DNA from 3 places in the Microlunatus soli genome. Region 3 is predicted to be linked to each of the others. Evidence: riboswitches for the same ligand, from Rfam matches in the RefSeq annotation. Region 3 holds a riboswitch; each other region holds the start of a gene.
What was found. Region 3 has a riboswitch for S-adenosylmethionine ahead of BLU38_RS07820 (aminotransferase class V-fold PLP-dependent enzyme). Riboswitches for the same ligand answer to the same signal wherever they lie in the genome.
Positions count from the first base shown of each region.

Region 1: linked by a shared signal. The riboswitch ahead of thrC (threonine synthase) and the one ahead of BLU38_RS07820 (aminotransferase class V-fold PLP-dependent enzyme) in region 3 are both predicted to bind S-adenosylmethionine.
Region 2: linked by a shared signal. The riboswitch ahead of BLU38_RS04635 (LLM class flavin-dependent oxidoreductase) and the one ahead of BLU38_RS07820 (aminotransferase class V-fold PLP-dependent enzyme) in region 3 are both predicted to bind S-adenosylmethionine.

Region 1 covers NZ_LT629772.1:1,868,949-1,872,218, forward strand. The annotation lists gene BLU38_RS08695 (MFS transporter) at 1-488, opposite strand, end outside; gene BLU38_RS08700 (MoaD/ThiS family protein) at 610-888, opposite strand; gene thrC (threonine synthase) at 885-2,162, opposite strand; SAM riboswitch class I at 2,175-2,289, opposite strand; gene BLU38_RS08710 (hypothetical protein) at 2,416-2,847, shown strand; gene BLU38_RS08715 (phosphotransferase) at 2,871-3,270, opposite strand, start outside.
Region 2 covers NZ_LT629772.1:989,194-992,463, forward strand. The annotation lists gene BLU38_RS04630 (NtaA/DmoA family FMN-dependent monooxygenase) at 1-757, opposite strand, end outside; gene BLU38_RS04635 (LLM class flavin-dependent oxidoreductase) at 760-1,911, opposite strand; SAM riboswitch class IV at 2,028-2,147, opposite strand; gene BLU38_RS04640 (Stk1 family PASTA domain-containing Ser/Thr kinase) at 2,564-3,270, shown strand, end outside.
Region 3 covers NZ_LT629772.1:1,669,661-1,672,930, forward strand. The annotation lists gene BLU38_RS07810 (TetR/AcrR family transcriptional regulator C-terminal domain-containing protein) at 1-61, opposite strand, end outside; gene BLU38_RS07815 (quinone oxidoreductase family protein) at 144-1,085, shown strand; SAM riboswitch class IV at 1,200-1,314, shown strand; gene BLU38_RS07820 (aminotransferase class V-fold PLP-dependent enzyme) at 1,360-2,805, shown strand; gene BLU38_RS07825 (alcohol dehydrogenase catalytic domain-containing protein) at 2,948-3,270, shown strand, end outside.

The DNA.
Region 1 (3,270 bases), 200 kb from region 3:
ATCGAGATCGTGGCGAGCACACCGCCGACCGCCGGGCCGGCCATCCCGCCGAGCAGGAAGCCACCCTGATAGATGCCGGTCGCCCGGCCGCGCCGGTCCGGTGCGACCACTCGCAACAGCAGGGTCATCGCCGAGACCGTGAACATCGCCGACCCGATCCCACCGGCAGCGCGCAAGATCAACAACTGCGGGTAGTCCTGAGCCAGCGCGACCAGCCCGCTGGAGATCGCCACGATGAACATCCCGACGCCGAGCACCACCCGCTCGCCGAGCATCGAGATCAGACGCGGACAGAACGGGCTGCAGATCAACCGCATCAGAGCGAAGGCCGAGACCACGGCCCCGACCTCGAAGTTTCCTACTCCGAACGATCGGGCGAAGACCGGCAGCACCGGCAGCACCACGCCGAAGCCGACCATGACGCAGAAGGCGATGACTCCGAGGACCAGGACTTCGCGTGGCATCCCGGAGACGGCGAACCTCTTCACAAGCGGTCAGCCTACGGGTCGGCTCGGCCACTTACCGCGCGGGCTTGAGCACAGGTTCGATCGGTCAACGACCCGTCCGCGGTGCGATCAAGCCCGCTACGCCGCGGGCGCGTTGCAGAATTCAGCAGCCGCCGGCGACGGCGGGGATGATCGAGATCTGCGCCCCGTCAGCGATCTCGGCGTCCAGCCCGCCGATGAAACGGACATCGTCGTCGCCGATGTAGACGTTGACGAAGCGGCGCAGCGCACCGGCATCGTCCAACACCCGGGCCTTGATGCCCGGGTGGTTGGACTCCAGATTGTCGATCAGCTCGGCCAGGTTGCCACCGTCGGCCGAGACCTCCTTCTCACCACCGGTGTAGTTGCGAAGGATGGTCGGGATCCGTACCGATGCACTCACTTGGCAGCCTTCCAGAAGTCTTCGAATGCGTCGTAACGCGGCGGGATGGTGGTCTTCGGTCCGACCTTGTCGGCAACCGCGTCCAGGGTCTTGAGTCCGTCGCCGGAGTTGATGATCACGGTCTCGGCGGACGGATCAAGATCACGGTCGTTGATCAACTTCGCCGTTACGCCGAGGGTGACACCGCCGGCGGTCTCACCGAAGATGCCCTCGTTGCGGGCCAGCCGCTGGATGTTCTCCACCACGGTTGCGTCGTCCACGTCGGTGATCTTGCCGCCGGTGCGGCGTACCACGTCCAGCACGTACGGCCCGTCGGCCGGGTTGCCGATGGCCAGCGACTTGGCGATGGTGTCCGGCTTGACCGGAGCAACGACATCCTGGCCGGCCTGGTAGGCCTGCACGATCGGCGAGCAACCGGTGGCCTGCGCACCGAAGATCTTGTACGGCTTCTCCTCGACCAGGCCGAGCTTGATCAACTCGGTGAAGCCCTTGTCGATCTTGGTCAGCTGGGAGCCGGACGCGACCGGGATGACGACCTGATCGGGCAGCCGCCAGCCGAGCTGCTCGGCGATCTCGAAGGCCAGCGTCTTGGAACCCTCGGCGTAGTAGGGCCGGACATTGACGTTGACGAACGCCCAGCCCTCTTCCTCGCCGGCGATCTCACTGGCCAGCTTGTTGACGTCGTCGTAGCTGCCCTCGATCGCGATCAGCGTGGTGTCATAGACCGCGGAGGCGAGGATCTTCTGCTGCTCCAGGTTGCTGGGCACCAGGACGACCGACTTGATGCCGGCCCGCGCGGCCGCGGCAGCGACAGCGTTGGCCAGGTTGCCGGTGGACGGACAGGCCAGCACCTGCAAGCCGAGCTCGCGGGCGGCGGACAGCGCGACGGCCACCACCCGGTCCTTGAAGGAATGCGTCGGGTTGCCGGAGTCGTCCTTCACCCAGAGCTGCTTCAGACCGAGGTCGTCGGCGAGGTTGCGGGCGTCGACCAGCCGGGTGAAGCCCGGGTCGGTGGAGCGGAAGGTCGCAATGTCGGCCGGGACCGGCAGCAGCGAGGCGTAGCGCCAGATGCTCTTCGGTCCGCGTTCGATCTGTTCACGGGTGATCTCGGGGTATTCGTAGCCCACCTCGAGCGGGCCGAAGCACTCCAGGCACGCATAGAACGGGCCGAGCGGGCTCTTCGCGCCGCAGGCGCGGCAGACGAGGTGGGTGGCGTTGCCGAATGCGCCGGGCCGACAACCCGCGGGGGCTTCGGTCTGGAGTGCTGTGGTCACAGCAGATACCGTCCTTCATCTCTCTCGGCCGGCTTTCGTACCGAGTCGGAGTTGGCACCGGTGCTGAGTTGTCAGCTGGTTGCCGGGGGGTCACTGGGCCGAATCCCTCGCCCCCTCTGGATGAGCTCTGCTCAGCGTACGGGTCGGCCACCGGTCCATACCTAATCGCATCCCATATTTCGGCCAAACTGACCACAATACGAGACGACCTGGTGGGCGGCGGTAGGGACGCGGGCCGGCCTACTCTTGCTGCATGGACGACGTGCGACCGATCGGCGGCGGGCGGTTGACCGCTCCGCAGCAGCTGCGGCGACTCGGCAATTGGGCCAATCTGTCCACGCCGGTGGGCCTGCTGATCGCGCGGATCGGGCGTGCCGATGTACAGCGTGGCCCGCGCGGGCTGGTGCTCGCCGACGGCTACCGGCTCGGCTTCCCGATCGCCGGGGCGTTCACCGTGGGCAACGTGGTGATCACCGCCCGGAGCTGGCCGGACCTGTTGGCCACCAGTCCCAACCTGCTCCGGCACGAGGAACGCCATTCCTGGCAGTACTTGGCCTGTCTCGGGCTGCCGTTCTTCGGTTTGTACGCCGCCGCGATGGGCTGGTCGTGGTTACGGACCGGCGATCTGGCCCGGGCCAACGTCTTCGAACGCGCCGCCGGACTGGCCGACGGCGGCTACCTCTGATCCGGTTCCCGGCTGGCAGACGCTCAGGACAAAGCGTTGCGGGCCATCGCCAGCCGGTCGGCTCGCCGTCCCGGCATGGTGTCCCAGTAGTAGCTGAACGCCCCGAGCGCGATACCGAGCGCCCAGGCACGGGCCCGCAGCCACTCGGGTTGGTCGATCCCGAGCCGCTGCCGGAACACCTCGCGGGCGGGGTCGTCCAGCACTTCCCAGGCGCCGTGCAGGTCGATGGTCGGATCGCCGATCGACAGCGAGCCGAAGTCCAGGACGGCGGTCAGCCGGCCATCGCGGAGCAGGAGGTTCTCCGCGACCAGATCGCCGTGATACCAACGGTCCGGGCCGAGCTCGGCCGCGCCCGGCAGCGTCAACGCCTCCTCCCACAACGCGAGCGCGGCGTCGAGGTCCAGATCCAGACCGTCGATCGAT
Region 2 (3,270 bases), 680 kb from region 3:
GTTCGGCCGTGTCGAACCAGCGTCCGAAGATGGCGTCCGCAGTTCGGGCCCCGAAGTCGCGGCCGTCGGCGGAGTCACCGGCCTGAAAGATCACCGGATGTCCCTGCACCGGACGGGGTGTGTCGAACACCCCGCTGATGTCGAACTGCTCACTGTGGTGGCTGAACGGGCTGATCGCCCCGGGCCGGGTGAAATGATCAAGGTCGGCGACCACGGCATCGGCCTGCCAGCTGTCCCACAGCTCACGGGCGGTGCCGACGGAGTCCGCGGCCCGGACGTATCGGTCGGTGCGCGCCAGGTAGCCGCCGCGGCGGAAGTTCTCACCGGTGAAGGCGTCGGAGGAGGTCACGACGTTCCAGCCGGCACGGCCGTCGGACAGCAGGTCCAACGAGGCGAACTGCCGAGCCAACTCGTACGGCTCGTTGAAGGTGGCGTTGATCGTCCCGACCAGCCCGAGGTGCTCGGTCACCGCCGCCAGCGCCGCCAGCACCGGCAACGTGTCGGGCCGGCCGACGACATCAAGATCATGGATCTTGCCGTGCCGTTCGCGCAGCCGGAGGCCTTCGGCCAGGAAGAAGAAGTCGAACCTGCCCCGTTCCGCGCTCTGGGCGAGTTCGCGGAACGACCCGAACGCGATGTGACTGCCGGCCTGCGGGTCGGACCAGACGGTGTTGTGGTTGACGCCGGGAAAGTGTGCACCGAGCCGGACCTGCTTGGTCGGCCGCCCGGCTTGTCGATGGTCCTGCGATTGACTCATGATCAACTCCTCACGTACCGATTGACGGGTCTGGTCAGGCCGAAGCGTCCGCGAAGCGTCAGATCCCGATCGCCGGCTCGGAACAGGCCTCGTTCCTCCAGCTGAGGGACGACGGCGTCGGCGAACAGCTCCAACCCGCCCGGCAGTACCTCGAAGTTGATCAAGGCGCCGGCGAACCCGGCGGAGCCGATCCCGGCGAGCTCCTCGACGAGCGCTCCCGGCGTGCCCTCGAATCCGATCCCGCGGGCCGTCGGGCGCTGCGCCAGGCCGTGATCAAGAACCGCGCGCTGCTCCTTGACCTGATCGGCGGTGCCCGCCAGCAGGACCTGGTAGCCGACGAGCACCGGCAGCGGCTCGCTGCGGCCGGCCTCGAGTGCCGCCGCTCGGACCCCGTCGGCCAGGGTCCGGTCGGTTTCGAGATCACCGGCAGTGACGACGGCGACGTCGGCATGACGTCCGGCGTTGCTGGCCGCGGCCGCCGTCCGTACCACGAACACGGTCGGCGGCCGGCCCTGCGGCGGTCGCGGCGTGATCGACGGACCCTTGACCGAGAAGAACTCCCCGTCGAAGTCGACGTAGTGCAGTTTGTCCCGATCGATGAAGCGGCCGGTCGGCAGATCGCGGATCTCCGCGTCGTCCTCCCAGGAGTCGAACAGTCGCTGGACGACGTCGGCGACCTCGCCGGCCTCGGCGTCGGCCGTTTGGGGGTCGAGCAGCTCCCGTCGCCCGAAGTGCCGGTTCTGTTCCTCCGCGGTCGGGTCGGCGCTGCTGGCCGTGATCGGGGCCCAGCCGGCCCGCCCCTCACTGGTGTGGTCGAGGGTGGCCACCGCCTTGGAGATGTGGAACGGCTCGGCGTGGGTGACGGTGAATTCGGGCACCAGGCCGATGCCCCCGGTCACCGGCGCGAGTCGGCTGGCCAGCAATGCGGCGTCCAGCCGGCCACGGAAGTTGCGGTCGTCCTCGCTCTGCAACGCATAGCCGTCGGTGAAATAGGCGAAGTCGATCCCGGCCCGTTCGGCGACCCGGATCAGGTCGAGGTAGTAGCGCGCGCCGAAGGCACGGCGCGCCAGCTGCGGCCGAAGTCGCCACGCTCGGGGGTGGGTACCGAGCCCTTCGAGCGCGACACCGAGGTGCAGCGAGGTGGAGAGAGCCATCGGGCCGATCGTCCTTTCATGATCATCAGATTCTCTGTATTACCTACGGTTTAACTAGGATTTAGATCGACAGTTCACCGCGTCCTGGTCCTCTCGTCAGGGACCCCGATCTGATGGGCCCGCACTTGCCACTACCGCCCGGATGGGCCGTACAGCCATGTCTTCACCCGGGGCACCCCGCCGCGGAGGAGGGTTGCCGGTCAGCAAGCCGGGGCTTGGCGCTGACGCTCTTGACGAAGACAACGCTAACCCGCCGTCGCAGCAGCCCCGACCGGACGTCCGCGATGTGAACGCCGCTGTCTCGCTGTCACGAGACCGGAGCCCCCGACTCGAGATCACCTGGCCCGCAGACGGGCCGGCCCACGGGTCGTCGATGATCACCACGGCAATGCCCCACACACCGGGCCGGCCGGCGGGGGGCGCGGAATCGCTGCAGAGCAAGGAAAATCGAACACCCGTTGGTTATCCGGCAGAGGTCTCGCGGTGATCACCGTCAGGACACGAGCCTCGACAGCCACGGCACATCCAGGACACAACGCGGGAGTACGGCGCGTTGGCCCTGGAATCACGCGGCGGTCGCCCTACACTCGGCCATGGGTCGACCGCGCCGACCCGCCCTTCCCCTCGGCACCTTTTTGGAGCAGGCGTGACGATGACGAGTACGAGCGACCCGCTGGTCGGGCACGTACTCGACGGCCGCTACCAGGTCCTCGACCGGGTTGCCCGTGGCGGCATGGCGACCGTATACCGAGCCACCGACACCCGGCTCGGCCGGATGGTCGCGGTCAAGGTGATGCACGTCGGGCTCGGCGACGATGCCGACTTCGCGCGGAAGTTCGATCGCGAGGCCCGGTCCGCGGCCCGGTTGTCACACCCTCATGTGGTCTCGGTGTTCGACCAGGGGGACGACGCCGGACGCCCGTACATCGTGATGGAGCTGGTCGAGGGCCGAACCCTGCGCTCGGTGATCTCCCGGGAGTCGCCGCTGACTCCGATCCGCGCGCTGACCATGATCGAACCGGTGCTCAGCGCGCTGGCCGCCGCACACGAGGCGGGTCTGGTGCACCGCGACATCAAGCCGGAGAACGTGCTGATCTCCGAGCGCGGCGAGATCAAGGTCGGCGATTTCGGGCTGGCCCGCGCGGTCACGGCTCAGACGTCGACGGCCACCGCCGGACTGCTGATCGGCACGGTGTCCTACCTGCCACCGGAACTGGTCGTCTCCGGCAAGGCCGACGCGCGTTCCGATGTGTACAGCACCGGCGTCGTGCTGTTCGAGCTGCTCACCGGCCGCAAGCCGCACACCGGAGAGACCCCGATCCAGGTTGCCTACGCCCACGTCCACAACGATGTGCCGGC
Region 3 (3,270 bases):
GCCCCTCGGTGTCAAGAAGCTCGAGCCCGGCCCGTACGACGGCCTCGCGATCCAGCGCCATGCCGGCAGATTCTGCCAGCCTCTTGACGAATTTAACAACGTTAAGCACACTGGAGACGTATTTAACAACGTTAAGGAGCATCATGAAGGCCGCACTCATCACCGACACCAGTCAGCCGCCGCGCTACACCGACTTCGCCGACCCCGAGCCCGCCGCCGGCGAAGAGTCGGTCACGATGCTGGCCGCGGGCCTGCACCAGATCACCCGAGCTCAGGCGTCCGGCCAGCATTACGCCAGCCCGGACCGGCTGCCGATGATTCCGGGCGTCGACGGCGTCGCCCGCCGCGATGACGGATCGCTGGTCTACTGCGGCGGCCTGCGACCGCCGTACGGGACCTTCGCCGAACGGGCGGCGATCGCCTCGGTCGCCGTCCCGCTGCCCACCGACGCCGACCCGACCGTCGTTGCGGCGACAGTCAATCCCGGAATGTCGAGCTGGATCGTCTACAAGCTCCGCGGCGAGTTGCAGGCCGGGCAGACCGTCGCGATCCTCGGCGCGACCGGAGCCTCGGGCCGAGCGGCCGTCCAGGCGGCCAGACTGCTCGGCGCCGGCCGGGTGATCGCGATCGGCCGCAACGCCGACGCACTGGCCGAGATCGACGCCGATGAGACGGTCCGGATCACCGCGGACGGCGACTGGGCCCACCCGCTGGGCAAGGTCGGCGGGGACGTCGACCTGGTCGTGGATTATCTGTGGGGCGAGCCGGCCGCACAGAGCATGGAAGCCCTGGTCACCAACCGCTCCGATCCGGCGCGACAGCTGAGCTGGGTCCAGGTCGGTTCGATGGCCGGCCACACGCTCCCGCTGAACGCCGGATTCCTGCGCGCTGCCAACCTGCATCTCCTGGGCAGCGGACTGCGAGGCGTGCCGTGGTCCGACATCGCCGCGCAGCTGCCGGAACTCATCGATCACATCGTCGGCGGCCGGATCAGCGTCCGGCCGGTCGCCCGGCCGCTCCGCGACATCGCAACGACCTGGACCGAGGCGGTCGCGCCGGGCGAACGAATCGTCGTCGTGCCGTGATCGCGGCCCCTCGACGGCTTTCGTCCATCATGAGGACGCCTGGTCCACTATGCGGACGGATGTCGCTGTCGGCTTGCGGATGACCGACGGGCTGCCGTCCAATGGAGGTGTTCGTGTGACGAGTGTCAGCGTCAAGCCCCGGCTTGCTGACCGGCAACCCTCCTCCGCGGTGGGGTGCCCCGGGTGAAACACACGGCCGGGCCCGACCGGGACCCGGCAAGCGCGGGTCCGCAGTGCATACCAGGGTGGACCCTCAACCCGAGGAGTCCTGATCATGACCGTCACCGCCCCGACCACCGACCGCACGACGGCCGACGCCGACGCCGCCTGTCCGCCGGCAGCCGAACGCGCCGGACTCGACCAGTCGCGGACGTTCGGTCGTACGGATGCACCCGGAAGGCTGGACGCATTCGGTCCCCTGGTCGGCGTCAGCGGCGCCGATCTGGAGGTCCCGCTGGTCGACGGTCGGTCGGTTCGCTACGCCAACCTGGACTACGCCGCCAGCGCCCCGGCTCTGGATGCTGTGCTGGCCGACCAGCAACGGATCCTGCCCTACTACGCATCGGTCCATCGCGGAGCCGGTTACGCCTCCGCGGTGAGCACCGCGCTGTATGAGCAGTCCCGACGCACCGTCGCCGACTTCGTCGGTGCCCGCGACGACGACCTGACGATCTTCACCCGGAACACCACCGACGCGCTCAACCTGCTCGCCGGCGCGGTCCCGGCCGGTTCCCCGGTGGTCTGCCTGGACATCGAACACCACGCCAATCTGCTGCCCTGGCAGGGATTGGGCGCGACGATCGTGAAAGCGTCGCGGAGTCTGACCACGACCCTCGATGATCTTGATCGGACCCTGCAGCGGACCGGCGCCGGCCTGCTCGCGATCACCGGTGCCTCCAACGTCACCGGCGAAGTACTCCCGTTGGCCCGGCTGGCCGACCTCGCGCACCGACACGGTGCCCGACTCGCGGTCGACGGAGCACAGCTGGTCCCCCATCGCCGGGTCGACCTCGCCGCCACGGGCATCGACTATCTGGTGTTCTCCGGCCACAAGTTGTATGCCCCCTTCGGATCCGGTGCGCTGATCGGCCGGGCGGACTGGCTGGAATCGGCCCCGCCCTATCTGGCCGGAGGCGGCGCGGTCCGCAAGGTCACTGTCGAACACACCGACTGGGCCGACGGCGTCGCCCGCCACGAGGGCGGCACGCCCAACGTCCTCGGTGCCGCCGCCGTGGCCGCGGCCTGCCGGGCGATCGCCGAAATCGGCGATGATCATCTTCGACGGCACGAATGGCGGCTGCGGACCCGGCTGCTGTCCAGACTGGCCGGACTGCGAGAGGTCCGGCTGTTGTCGATCTGGGACGACTGCACCGACGCGGTCGGCGTCGTCGGCTTCACCGTCGACTCCTATGACGCCGGTCTGGTCGCGGCCTATCTGTCGGCCGAGCACGGCATCGGCGTCCGGGACGGCGCGTTCTGCGCTCACCCGCTTGCGGCTCGCCTCGGTCTCACCGGTGGCGCACTGCGCGTCAGCTTCGGCGTCGGCAGCGGTTCGGAGGACATCGACCGGCTGCTGTCGGCGCTGCAATCGCTGGTCGAGGACGGCCCGCAATGGCGCTACGAACTCGTCGACAGCCGCTACCAGCCGGTCGGTGACCCGCGACCGAAGCCGGCCTGGCTGGACAGCCTGGACGCTGCCGCCGATCCCTGCCGGGGCTGACAACCCTCGCCCCGCTGCTTCGTCCGGTGACCCCGGCCCGCATCCTGGTATCTGATGCGGAATGCTGTGCCATGTTGACGTCTGTCGACGCCGCCGATCGCCGAGAATCGATCAGCCGGCCAGCACGGAACAGGGAGGGACGATGATGAAGATCACCGGAGCGGTCCTGGACGAGATCGGGCGGCCCCGCCCGTATGCCACCAGCCGACCGATCTCGATCACCGAGCTCGACCTGGCGGCCCCCGGCCCGGGCGAGGTCCTGGTCAGCATCGAGGCGGCCGGACTCTGCCATTCCGATCTCTCGGTGGTGGACGGGAATCGGCCGCGGCCGACCCCGATGTTGCTCGGTCACGAGGCTGCGGGTCTGATCGCCCAGCTCGGCCCGGGCGTGGACGATCTCGAGGTCGGGCAGCGCGTGGTGATGTCCTTCCTCCCCCGCTGTGGTGACTGCACACAGTGCCGGAC